DNA from 3 places in the Gilvimarinus sp. DA14 genome. Region 1 is predicted to be linked to each of the others. Evidence: riboswitches for the same ligand, from Rfam matches in the RefSeq annotation. Region 1 holds a riboswitch; each other region holds the start of a gene.

Region 1 (3,276 bases):
ATCTTTAAACAATTTATTAAAGTAAGAGACGTTTTTGTACCCAACCGAATACGCGATTTCCGCAATGCTCGGCTCGGGTCCCGCCGACAGTAAGCGTGCAGCCTCAGTCAAGCGCACTTTGTTGAGATAACCGGTAAAGGTATAGCCCAGCTCAGCTTTGAGGATCGAGTTAATTTTACTGCGCCCGACTCCGGTCGCCGAGGCGATACCGTCCAGGTTCAACTCGCTGTTCGCATACTCGGTGGCGAGGTAACGCAAAATAGCCTCTTTATCGCGGTCGCGTCGGGGCTCTACCGACAACTGCTGATACGCCACCAGAGGTCGGTCCTTTTGCAGTTTGAGTTTAAGCGCATCGGTCAGCGCCCGCGTATGAGCGCGAAACAGCCAAATAATGGCCATCAGCCAAGCCAGCCCCAAAACCCCCGCCAGTAGATACAGGTAGCGCCAATCTCGCCCGCGCAGCTCAAGGGCGTTAATTTGCACCCGCGCCGAATCCAGCATGGGGCTTTGATGGGTAGAACCAAAAACCAATCGCGGTACCCGGTTAAGCTGGTAATCAATCATCGAGAGCTTGAGCTCAAACTTATCCAGCCACCACTGGGGCGTCTCCAAGCGAGTCAAATCTAACTCGACGGCGGACCACTGCTCGTCACAGGAGAAATAGGTCGCCGGCGAGCGATAGCTTAGCGGATCATCTTTTTGGGTGATGCCGGGCTCAAAGGTATGGGCGGCAAATGCCAGAACATTGGCAGGGACGCACTTCACGTTAAAGCTCAGCTTGTGGTATCCGGTAAGATCCAGCATGGTCGGCTGCCCGCCGTCATCGGTAAAGTTTAACGCCACCCCTGCATAGGGATACTGAGCAACATCGGAAAGACTCAGCGAATAATCAAGGCTGTAGCGGTCATCGTGGAATGTTACCTCTGAGAGGCCACCTTGGGAGTGATCCGTCTCGGCGCTCAGATGCCAGGGCAGCTCGCTCTGCGCTGCAGGCAGTAATGTGCGAGACGAGAATGTATTCTGGATACACCAATAACTGAGCAGCGCACTGAATAACAACAAACCTAGCAGCAGCGTGGCCACTTTTTTATAAAATTTCAGCATTACGGGTAACTTTAATTTTTTATCACTTCCTATCCTACCGCTAATTTCCCACTCAAAGTAGCGTCTAGCACGACGTCAGATTGGCATTGAGCAGCATTGGGCGTAAAATAGTCCGACGCTTAAATCCTCGGGGTGGCCGCTTTCTCAGGCCTGAGAAAAACCCGTTGAACCTGATCCGGTTAATGCCGGCGTAGGGATAGGACACTCTCTCATATCCGCGCTTATTTAGCATGCCGGGTCTCCTGTTGCTGTTGGAGACTCTATGAAACTCGCACACTTTGCTTTTGCCACTTTACCTTTCGCCATTGCCGCCCAGGCGCAGGGCAATACCATTGAAGAAATTCTGGTGACGGCGGACTTTCGCCCCACGAACCTGAGCCAGTTGGCCACCAGCGCAAGTGTTATTGATGCTGAAGCCATCAACGCCCGTGGCGCCGAGCACCTGGCACAAATTTTAAACACCGCCCCCAATGTGAATTTTTCCACCGGCGCCTCGCGCGGCCGCTTTTTTCAAATTCGCGGTATCGGTGAGCGCAGCCAATTTATTGAGCCGGTTAACCCGTCCGTTGGCCTGCTGGTCGATGGCATAGACTTAACCGGCATTGGCGGGGCAGCAACCACGCTGGACATTGCCCAGGTGGAAATTTTGCGCGGCCCGCAGGGCACACTCTATGGCGCCAACGCCCTGGCAGGCTTGATAAATATGGTATCAGCCGCCCCCACCCAAGAGTTCGGCGGCGAAGTGAACGCCACCCTGGGCGACTACAATATTCAAACCCTGAGCGGAGCCATTAGCGGCGGGCTAACCGATACCCTGAGCGCCCGCGTCGCACTGGAGCAGCACAGCTCCGACGGCTACCAGGACAACGCCTACTTAAATATTGACGACAATCAGAATATCGACGAGCAAACCGCCCGCGCCAAACTGCGCTGGCAGCCCAGTGATTCGCTGCAATTGGATGTGACCGGCCTGTACGTCAATGTCGATAACGGCTACGACGCCTTCTCTTTGGACAATACCCGCACCACCCTGTCGGATAACCCCGGCCACGACCGCGCCGAAACCACAGCTGGCTCGGCGCGCTTGCAGTGGCGCTTAAACGATGCGGTCTCACTGGTGGCGCTGGGCAGTCACGCACAGTCGGATACCGAATACGGTTTCGATGAAGACTGGACCTACGCAGATATTTGCAGTGACTTCACTTGTATTTATGACGGCTACAGCTCAACCGATAATTACCTGCGCGATATCGACAACACCACCGCCGATTTACGCCTGGTGTCCAACAACGAACGTCACGAATTCGGTTGGGTGGCCGGCGTGTATTACCGCGACCAGAACGAGAGCTTACTGCGCGAGTACACTTATGCAAGCGGCGACTTTACCAGCGATTTCAGCGCCGAAAACACCGCCCTGTACGGCCAGTTGGATATCCCGCTAAGCGCTGCGCTTAAATTAGTCACCGGCCTGCGCTATGAAGAGCGCAGCGCCGACTACCGCGACAGCGACGAGGTAAGCTTCTCCCCCGAAGACGATATGCTGGGCGGCAAGCTGGCGCTGGAATACCACACCGATACCACCTTGTATTACGGTTTGATCTCGCGCGGTTACAAAGCCGGCGGCTTTAACAGCAACACCGCACTGCCCGAAAGCTCGCGGGAATATCAGCCGGAGTTTCTGTGGAACTACGAAGTGGGCGCCAAGTTTGCCTCCAACGATAGCCGCATCACCAGCAATATCGCCGTGTTCTACCAAGATCGCGACGACGTGCAAACCAAGCAATCGCTACTGCAACAAATTGATGGCAACACCTGCCCCTGCAGTTTTGAAGATTACACCACCAATGCCGCCGCAGGCCACAGCTACGGTTTAGAAGCAGACATTAATTGGCAGGCAAGCGAAGCCTTGCGCTTGTTCGCAAGCCTGGGGTTACTGCGTTCGGAGTTTGATGACTTTCAAAGCTTCGCCCACGCTGACGCCAACCCCGGCGAGGGCGAGGCTTACGATTTATCCGGCCACGATTTACCCCACGCCCCCCACTATCAATTTACCGCCGGTGGCGAATACTTTTTTACCGACCACTGGTTTGCACAGTTAGAGGTAGAGGGAAAAGACAGCTTTTATTTCTCCAGCCGCCACGAAGCCCAGGCCGACGCCTATGAATTGCTAAA
Region 2 (3,276 bases), 900 kb from region 1:
TGCTTGTCCATGTTCTCTTTGATCATGTGCATAGGCACATGCCCCGGCCCCTCGATCATGCACTGGACATCGTGCTTCCAGGCAATTTTGGTCAGCTCGCCCAGGGTTTCCAGCTCGCCAAACTGAGCTTCGTCATTGGCATCGGCAATCGAACCTGGCCGCAGGCCGTCGCCCAGGGAGAAGGACACGTCATAGGCCTTCATGATTTCGCAGATGTCTTCAAAATGAGTATAAAGGAAATTCTCTTTGTGGTGCGCCAGACACCATTTGGCCATAATCGAGCCACCGCGACTGACAATACCGGTGACCCGCTTGGCGGTGAGCGGCACATAGCGCAGCAGCACACCGGCGTGAATGGTGAAGTAGTCAACGCCTTGCTCGGCCTGCTCAATCAGGGTATCGCGAAAGATCTCCCAGGTTAAATCCTCGGCCACGCCATCAACTTTTTCCAGCGCCTGGTAGATGGGCACGGTGCCAATGGGTACATGAGAGTTGCGGATAATCCACTCGCGGGTCTCGTGAATATTCTTGCCCGTGGACAAGTCCATAATCGTGTCCGCCCCCCAGCGGGTGCCCCAGGTGAGCTTTTCCACCTCTTCTTCAATGGAGCTGGTAAGCGCCGAATTGCCGATATTGCCATTGATTTTCACCAAAAAGTTGCGCCCGATGATCATCGGCTCTAACTCTGGGTGGTTAATGTTGGCGGGAATGATCGCGCGGCCACGAGCCACCTCATCGCGCACAAACTCGGGGGTAATTTCAGTGGGAATAGCCGCACCAAAGTCATTGCCCTGGTGCTGTTTCTCCAAAACCCCCTGCTCGCGCGCTTGCGCCAGCGCCATATTTTCGCGAATCGCAATGTATTCCATTTCTGGAGTGATGATGCCCTGACGGGCGTAGTGCATTTGCGATACGTTCTTGCCGGCCTTAGCGCGGCGCGGGACCCGGTGATGGTTAAAGCGCAGGTGGGCAAGCTTAGGGTCGGCCAGACGCTCGCGGGTAAACTCCGAGTTCACTCCCTCCAGCAACTCGGTATCGTCTCGCTCTTCAATCCAGCGGGTGCGGATATCCGCAAGCCCCTGACGCACATCCACAGCAACCGCTGGGTCGGTATAGGGGCCAGAAGTATCATAAACGCGCACCGGCGGGTTGGTTTCACCGCCAAAATCAGTGGGGGTATCGGCCAGACTAATTTCCCGCATGGGCACGCGTATATCGTCGCGCGAACCTGTTACATAAATTTTTTCCGAGCGGGGAAATGGCTGCACCGAGGCGTTATCCACCTGGGCGCTTTCACTGAGCACGCGCTCGGCGCTCTGTTTATTCTGAGTCATGGGAAATCTCCTGGGTTATGGGTGCGGCACTTGCCACGGTTGCATAAGAAAAAGCGTAAAAATGATCCACCGGGCCATGTCCCCGCCCTACCTGTAATCGGTCGGCGGCAGTCAGAGCTCCGGTTAAATAGTGTTTGGCCTCACGACAGGCCTCGTAAGATGACAGGCCACGGGCAAGAAAAGCGGCGATTGCCGAGGCCAGGGTGCAGCCGGTGCCATGGGTATTTGCGGTGCGAACCCGCCGCGCTCTGAGCAGCTCGCAGCGCTCGGCATCGAGATACACATCCACCGCCTCATCCGGATGCTGCAAATGGCCGCCCTTAAGCAGCACGGCCTGGGCACCCTGTGTAAGCAGCGCCTCCGCCTGCCGGGTCATTTGCGCTACGCTTTCTGCCACGGGAGCATCCAGCAGCGCGGCGGCCTCGTGCAGGTTAGGGGTAAGCAGACAGGCGCGCGGGATCAGTTTCTGGCGCAGCGCCTGCAAGGCGTCATCGGCCAGCAGCCGGTCACCGCTGGTAGCGACCATCACGGGGTCTAACACTAAAGGAATGAAGGTGGGGAGTTCAGAGGCCAGGGCGGAGATAATCTCGGCGTTGGCGAGCATGCCGGTTTTAATGACTTTTACCGGCATATCCGCTAGCACCGACTGTACTTGGCGAAGCACAAAATCGGCGGATACAGACTCAACCGCCTGCACCCCCTGAGTATTTTGCGCGGTTAAGGCGGTGATTGCCGAGGCGCCGTAAACACCCAGGGCGGCAAAGGTTTTTAAATCCGCTTGAATGCCCGCCCCGGCTCCGCTATCGCTGCCGGCAACAGTCAGAGCAACGCAGGCAGACGTAACGCGATTAGGATATTCGGTGATGTTGGACATAAGCTGCTTCCTGGAGGGGGCGAGGAAACAGCGCAGCAACTGCCGGTGCGGCAGCGGCTTGAAGCCGGGAGCAGACGCCCCGGCAAATAGAATGGATACATAAATTCATAAGCGCTCGTTCCCTACGCCGGTACTAACCGGATCAGGTCGACGGGACTCTCTCAGCTTCACCACACGAAGCACCCCGACAAGACAGAATCGGCAGTCTAGAGAACTGCTCCGCGGCTGTAAAGCACAGCGTTTACGGTTTTTTACTAGCGGCGCGAAAAAATGAACGTTTATTCATCTCGACCTAGAGGACGCAAACCGCTAAACTCTGGCCTGTATTAAAATCGCACACAGTAGAGTGCAACTAAATTTGTGGAGCCAGCGTCTTTACCGCAGCAACGACCACAAAAACGGACGCAAGACCTACCGGGATACCAAATGAAGCAGACAAAACGTTATTTTTTTGCCGCGCTGATTGCGCTTAGCAGCAGCGCCCAAGCCGAGTCTATCCTCGACATTTACAACCTGGCACTGGAAAACGACCCCCAGTTAAAAGCCGATAGAGCGGCTTTCGAGGCGGGGCTAGAAAACAAAACCATCGGCCGCGCCGCTTTGCTGCCGCAAATTACCGGTTCTGCTAACGTCAGCTACAGCGAAACCGACTCGGAGTATGAAATCCGCAGCGGCGAGGCGGCCCTTACGCCCGCCGGCACTACCGAAAATGAAGTCAAGCGCTGGGGGCTGGATTTAAACCAGGCGCTGATTGATCTGAACGCCTGGCACACCTATCAGCAAGGTGCCGCATTGAGCGAGCAGGCCAAGGCGCAGTACTCGGCCGACCAGCAGAGTTTGATTGTGCGCGTCGCCGAAGCCTACTTTAACGTGTTGCGCGCCATCGACAATTTGGAAGTAGCCCTGGCCGAAGAGAAAGCTCTGGGACAGCAGCTGGAGCAAACCAAGCAGCGCTTTGAAGTGGGCCTGACCCCCATTACTGATGTGCACGATGCCCAGGCAGCGTACGACAGCGCCCAGGCCGCCACCCTGGAAGCGCGCGGCCAACTGGGTATTAGTTACGAAGCC
Region 3 (3,276 bases), 2.0 Mb from region 1:
GGTTGGGGTGCTGGGGCTTGCTGTTTGTCGGGTTTGCATTAATCCCGCCAAATGAGCTTCGCGCCCGGAGCGGATGGCGCCGGCAAAGGCCTTTGCCATCAGCGGCGGGTTTTGCGCTTTCGCCACGGCGGTATTAAGCAGTACCGCGTCATACCCCATTTCCATCGCCTCGGCCGCCTGCGATGGTGCGCCAAGGCCCGCATCGACAATCAGCGGGCATGTGAAACGCTCGCGCAACGCTTTTAACGCGTAGCGGTTCAGCAGGCCGCGTCCGGTGCCGATAGGGGCGCCCCAGGGCATCAGTACCTCGCAACCGGCTTCCACCAGCTTCTGACACAAAATCATATCATCGGTGCAATAGGGCAATACTTTAAAGCCCTGGCTTATTAATTCGCGGGTTGCCTCCAACAGCGCAAAAGGATCTGGTTGCAGGTTGTAATCATCGCCAATAACTTCCAGCTTAATCCAGTCTGTGGCAAATAATTCACGGGACATTTGCGCTAAGTTAACCGCCTCTTTAACGGATTTGCAGCCCGCGGTATTGGGTAACAAAGTGCAGCCAGTGGCGCGAATATGCTGCCAAAAACGCTCCCCGTCGCCGGCGCTGGGGTTTTGCCGCCGCAGCCCCAGAGTCACGATTTCCGCGCCCGATGCAGTGACGCTATCGCGCATTTGTTGGGGCGACTCATACAGGGCCGTGCCCAGTAAAAAGCGGCTGTTAAATTCCTTGCCGTATAGCGTGATTTTATCGCTTTGCATGTTAACCTCCGCCTACAGGGGCTACGATATCGATCAAGTCGCCGCTGCCAAGCAAGGTATCAGCGTAGGCCGAGCGAGGCACGAATTCACCGTTGACGGCCGCGGCAAACTTTTCTGGTATTTGTTGCTCACTCTGCCAAAGAGCAGTGGCGTTGGCGAGGTCGGTACCGGCGGGCAGCTCGCAGGACTCGCCGTTTAAAAAGACTTCAATGGTGCGGTTACTCATACACAGGCTCACTGTTGAAAGAATTGTCTCTACGCTCACTCCTCTGTCGCCGTGCTTGCAGCAAATGAGCAAAAGGGCTTTGCCGCTGGGCGTCGAGCAAATGCAGCACATGATCGACTACCGCTGGCGCTAGCAGGTAGCCGTGTCGATAAAGTCCGTTGGCGCTGATCAGGCCGCGCTGGGCGCAAACGCTTGGCATATTGTTGGCAAACGCCGGGCGCAGATTCACGCCAGCTTCAAGTATGCGCGCTTCGGCAAAGGCCGGTGCCAGAGTGTACACAGCGCTTGAAAGCTCGAGGCTGGACTGCAATGAAATAGGGGAGAGGTCTTCGCTTTCAATTTGCGTGGCGCCGATAACAAATCGATTGCCAGGTTTGGGAACGATATACAGCTGATAGCGCGGATGCATCAAGCGCACCGGGCGCTGCAGTGTTACTTCGCATGTTTCCAGGTGTAGAGTTTCACCACGCACGGCGCGCAGTTGGATAAGTGCTGCTCTGGCACCAGCGCCGCGACAATCAATGACTACATCAAAAGAAAATTTTTGCCCAGTAGATTCGCTGATAATGGCAAAAGGCTCGGCGCTCACGGGGGTGTTTTCATATACGCGCACATCTTGCGTACTGATTTGCGCGCTTAGCTGTTGCAGCAGCTGGCGATTGTCCAAATGCGCTTCGGGCGAGAGTAATAAACCCCGTTGAAACTGCCCGCTTAAATCGGGTTCCAGATGCTGCAAATCGTCGCGGTGCAGGTGGCGGATGCTGCAGTCAGCGTAGTGCTGCAGGGGGCGGGTATCGCTGATGAACTGTTCCAGCTCGCTTTCATCTTGCGGGTGGGCCACCAATAAGCTGCCATGTTCGTGCAAGCAAGAACTCGCCTGTGTACCAATGTGGCTCAGCCATTCGCGCCAGCGCTCAATTCCGTAAACGCCCATAGCGTATACATCGGGGCCAGCTTCGGCCGCTTCGCTGATAGGCGCGAGCATGCCGGCTGCAGTGTGGGCGGCGCTTTGTGGTTTGGCGCTGCTGGCTGCATCGAACAGAGTCACTCTAAATCCCGCCGCGCTGAGCTGCCAGGCAAGCAATTGGCCGAGCAGGCCGGCTCCGGCAATGCCTATCTTGGCATCAGGTTTTAAATAAGAGAGATCTGGAGTCACTATTGCCTCGACACATGAGGCTGGAGCAGAGGGAGGCCGCCGATGCTGGCGCTACTTGTTCCCTCCGCAGGTGCCAGCCTGTTCAGGTTCCACGGGTTCGGCCGTACCGATCTCAGCCTTCGTACCACGCAGCACTGGGTCCAGTGTCTGGTTTTTGGTGGTCAAGGCGCCCCGACAAGTGCGCTCAATATAAAGACATTAGCTCGAGGTTGCAATCACCTCGCAGGTAAATTCACCCGTGCCGAGCGTGGTGTTGAGTTGCTGTTTGGGGCGTAAGTCTGAGGCGCTGCGCACCACCTGACCCTGCTCATCCCGCACCACGGCAAAGCCTCTGTTTAACGTTGCCAGGGGGCTGACACTGTCGAGCACGCGGGCCTTTTCGTGCAGTTGCTGCTGCCATTGCCCAAGCTGTCTGTGCATATTTTGCTCGAGGCGCTGGCGCAAGGTGTGCAGGTTGTTTTGTGCCTGTGTCAGGCGCGCTTGGGGGTTCTGGTTCTGTCGCCGTCTTTGCAGATCGGTAAACTGTTGGGCGCAATTGGCCAGGCGTTGTTGCATGCAGCGCGTCAGCCGAATTTCCAGTTGATCCAGCCTCTGAGATTGGTGGCGCAGTGACTCGCCCGGATGACGCAGCCGCTTTTGCAATGCATTGAGGCGGCTGTGTTGTTGCGCCAGCTGGTTGGCAATGGCTTTACCCAGCGCCAACTCCCTCTGTTTTAGAGCGTTCAAATGTTCGCGGATATCCGGCACGGCCATCTCAGCCGCAGCCGACGGGGTTGGCGCGCGGTGATCGGCGACAAAATCGGCGATGGTGAAATCCGTCTCGTGTCCCACCGCGCTGATCAGCGCAATAGGGCAGGCGGCGATCTGGCGGGCGAGCGCCTCGTCGTTAAACGCCCACAAGTCTTCAATTGAGCCGCCGCCGCGGGTCAGAATTAACAGATCAAATAGACCGCTGCGCTCGGCCAGTTGCAGCGCGCGGATAATCGCGGGGGCGGCGCTCTCGCCCTGCACGGGTACTGGCAGCAAGGTCACCTTTTGCGATGGATAGCGCCGCCTGATGACCGCCAGTACATCCCGCACGGCGGCGCCAGTGGCTGAAGTAATAACACCGATATGGTGGGCTTGCGGCGGCAGA

The links. Region 1 has a riboswitch for thiamine pyrophosphate ahead of NHM04_RS12290 (TonB-dependent receptor). Riboswitches for the same ligand answer to the same signal wherever they lie in the genome.
Region 2: another riboswitch for thiamine pyrophosphate. It lies ahead of thiD (bifunctional hydroxymethylpyrimidine kinase/phosphomethylpyrimidine kinase); the one in region 1 lies ahead of NHM04_RS12290 (TonB-dependent receptor).
Region 3: another riboswitch for thiamine pyrophosphate. It lies ahead of thiO (glycine oxidase ThiO); the one in region 1 lies ahead of NHM04_RS12290 (TonB-dependent receptor).

What each region holds. Positions count from the first base shown of each region.
Region 1 covers NZ_CP100350.1:2,796,841-2,800,116, reverse strand. The annotation lists gene NHM04_RS12295 (AraC family transcriptional regulator) at 1-1,104, opposite strand, end outside; TPP riboswitch at 1,223-1,319, shown strand; gene NHM04_RS12290 (TonB-dependent receptor) at 1,367-3,276, shown strand, end outside.
Region 2 covers NZ_CP100350.1:1,900,364-1,903,639, forward strand. The annotation lists gene thiC (phosphomethylpyrimidine synthase ThiC) at 1-1,334, opposite strand, end outside; gene thiD (bifunctional hydroxymethylpyrimidine kinase/phosphomethylpyrimidine kinase) at 1,321-2,208, opposite strand; TPP riboswitch at 2,311-2,405, opposite strand; gene NHM04_RS08340 (TolC family outer membrane protein) at 2,635-3,276, shown strand, end outside.
Region 3 covers NZ_CP100350.1:799,344-802,619, reverse strand. The annotation lists gene NHM04_RS03380 (thiazole synthase) at 1-759, opposite strand, end outside; gene thiS (sulfur carrier protein ThiS) at 761-985, opposite strand; gene thiO (glycine oxidase ThiO) at 978-2,141, opposite strand; TPP riboswitch at 2,184-2,325, opposite strand; gene xseA (exodeoxyribonuclease VII large subunit) at 2,340-3,276, opposite strand, start outside.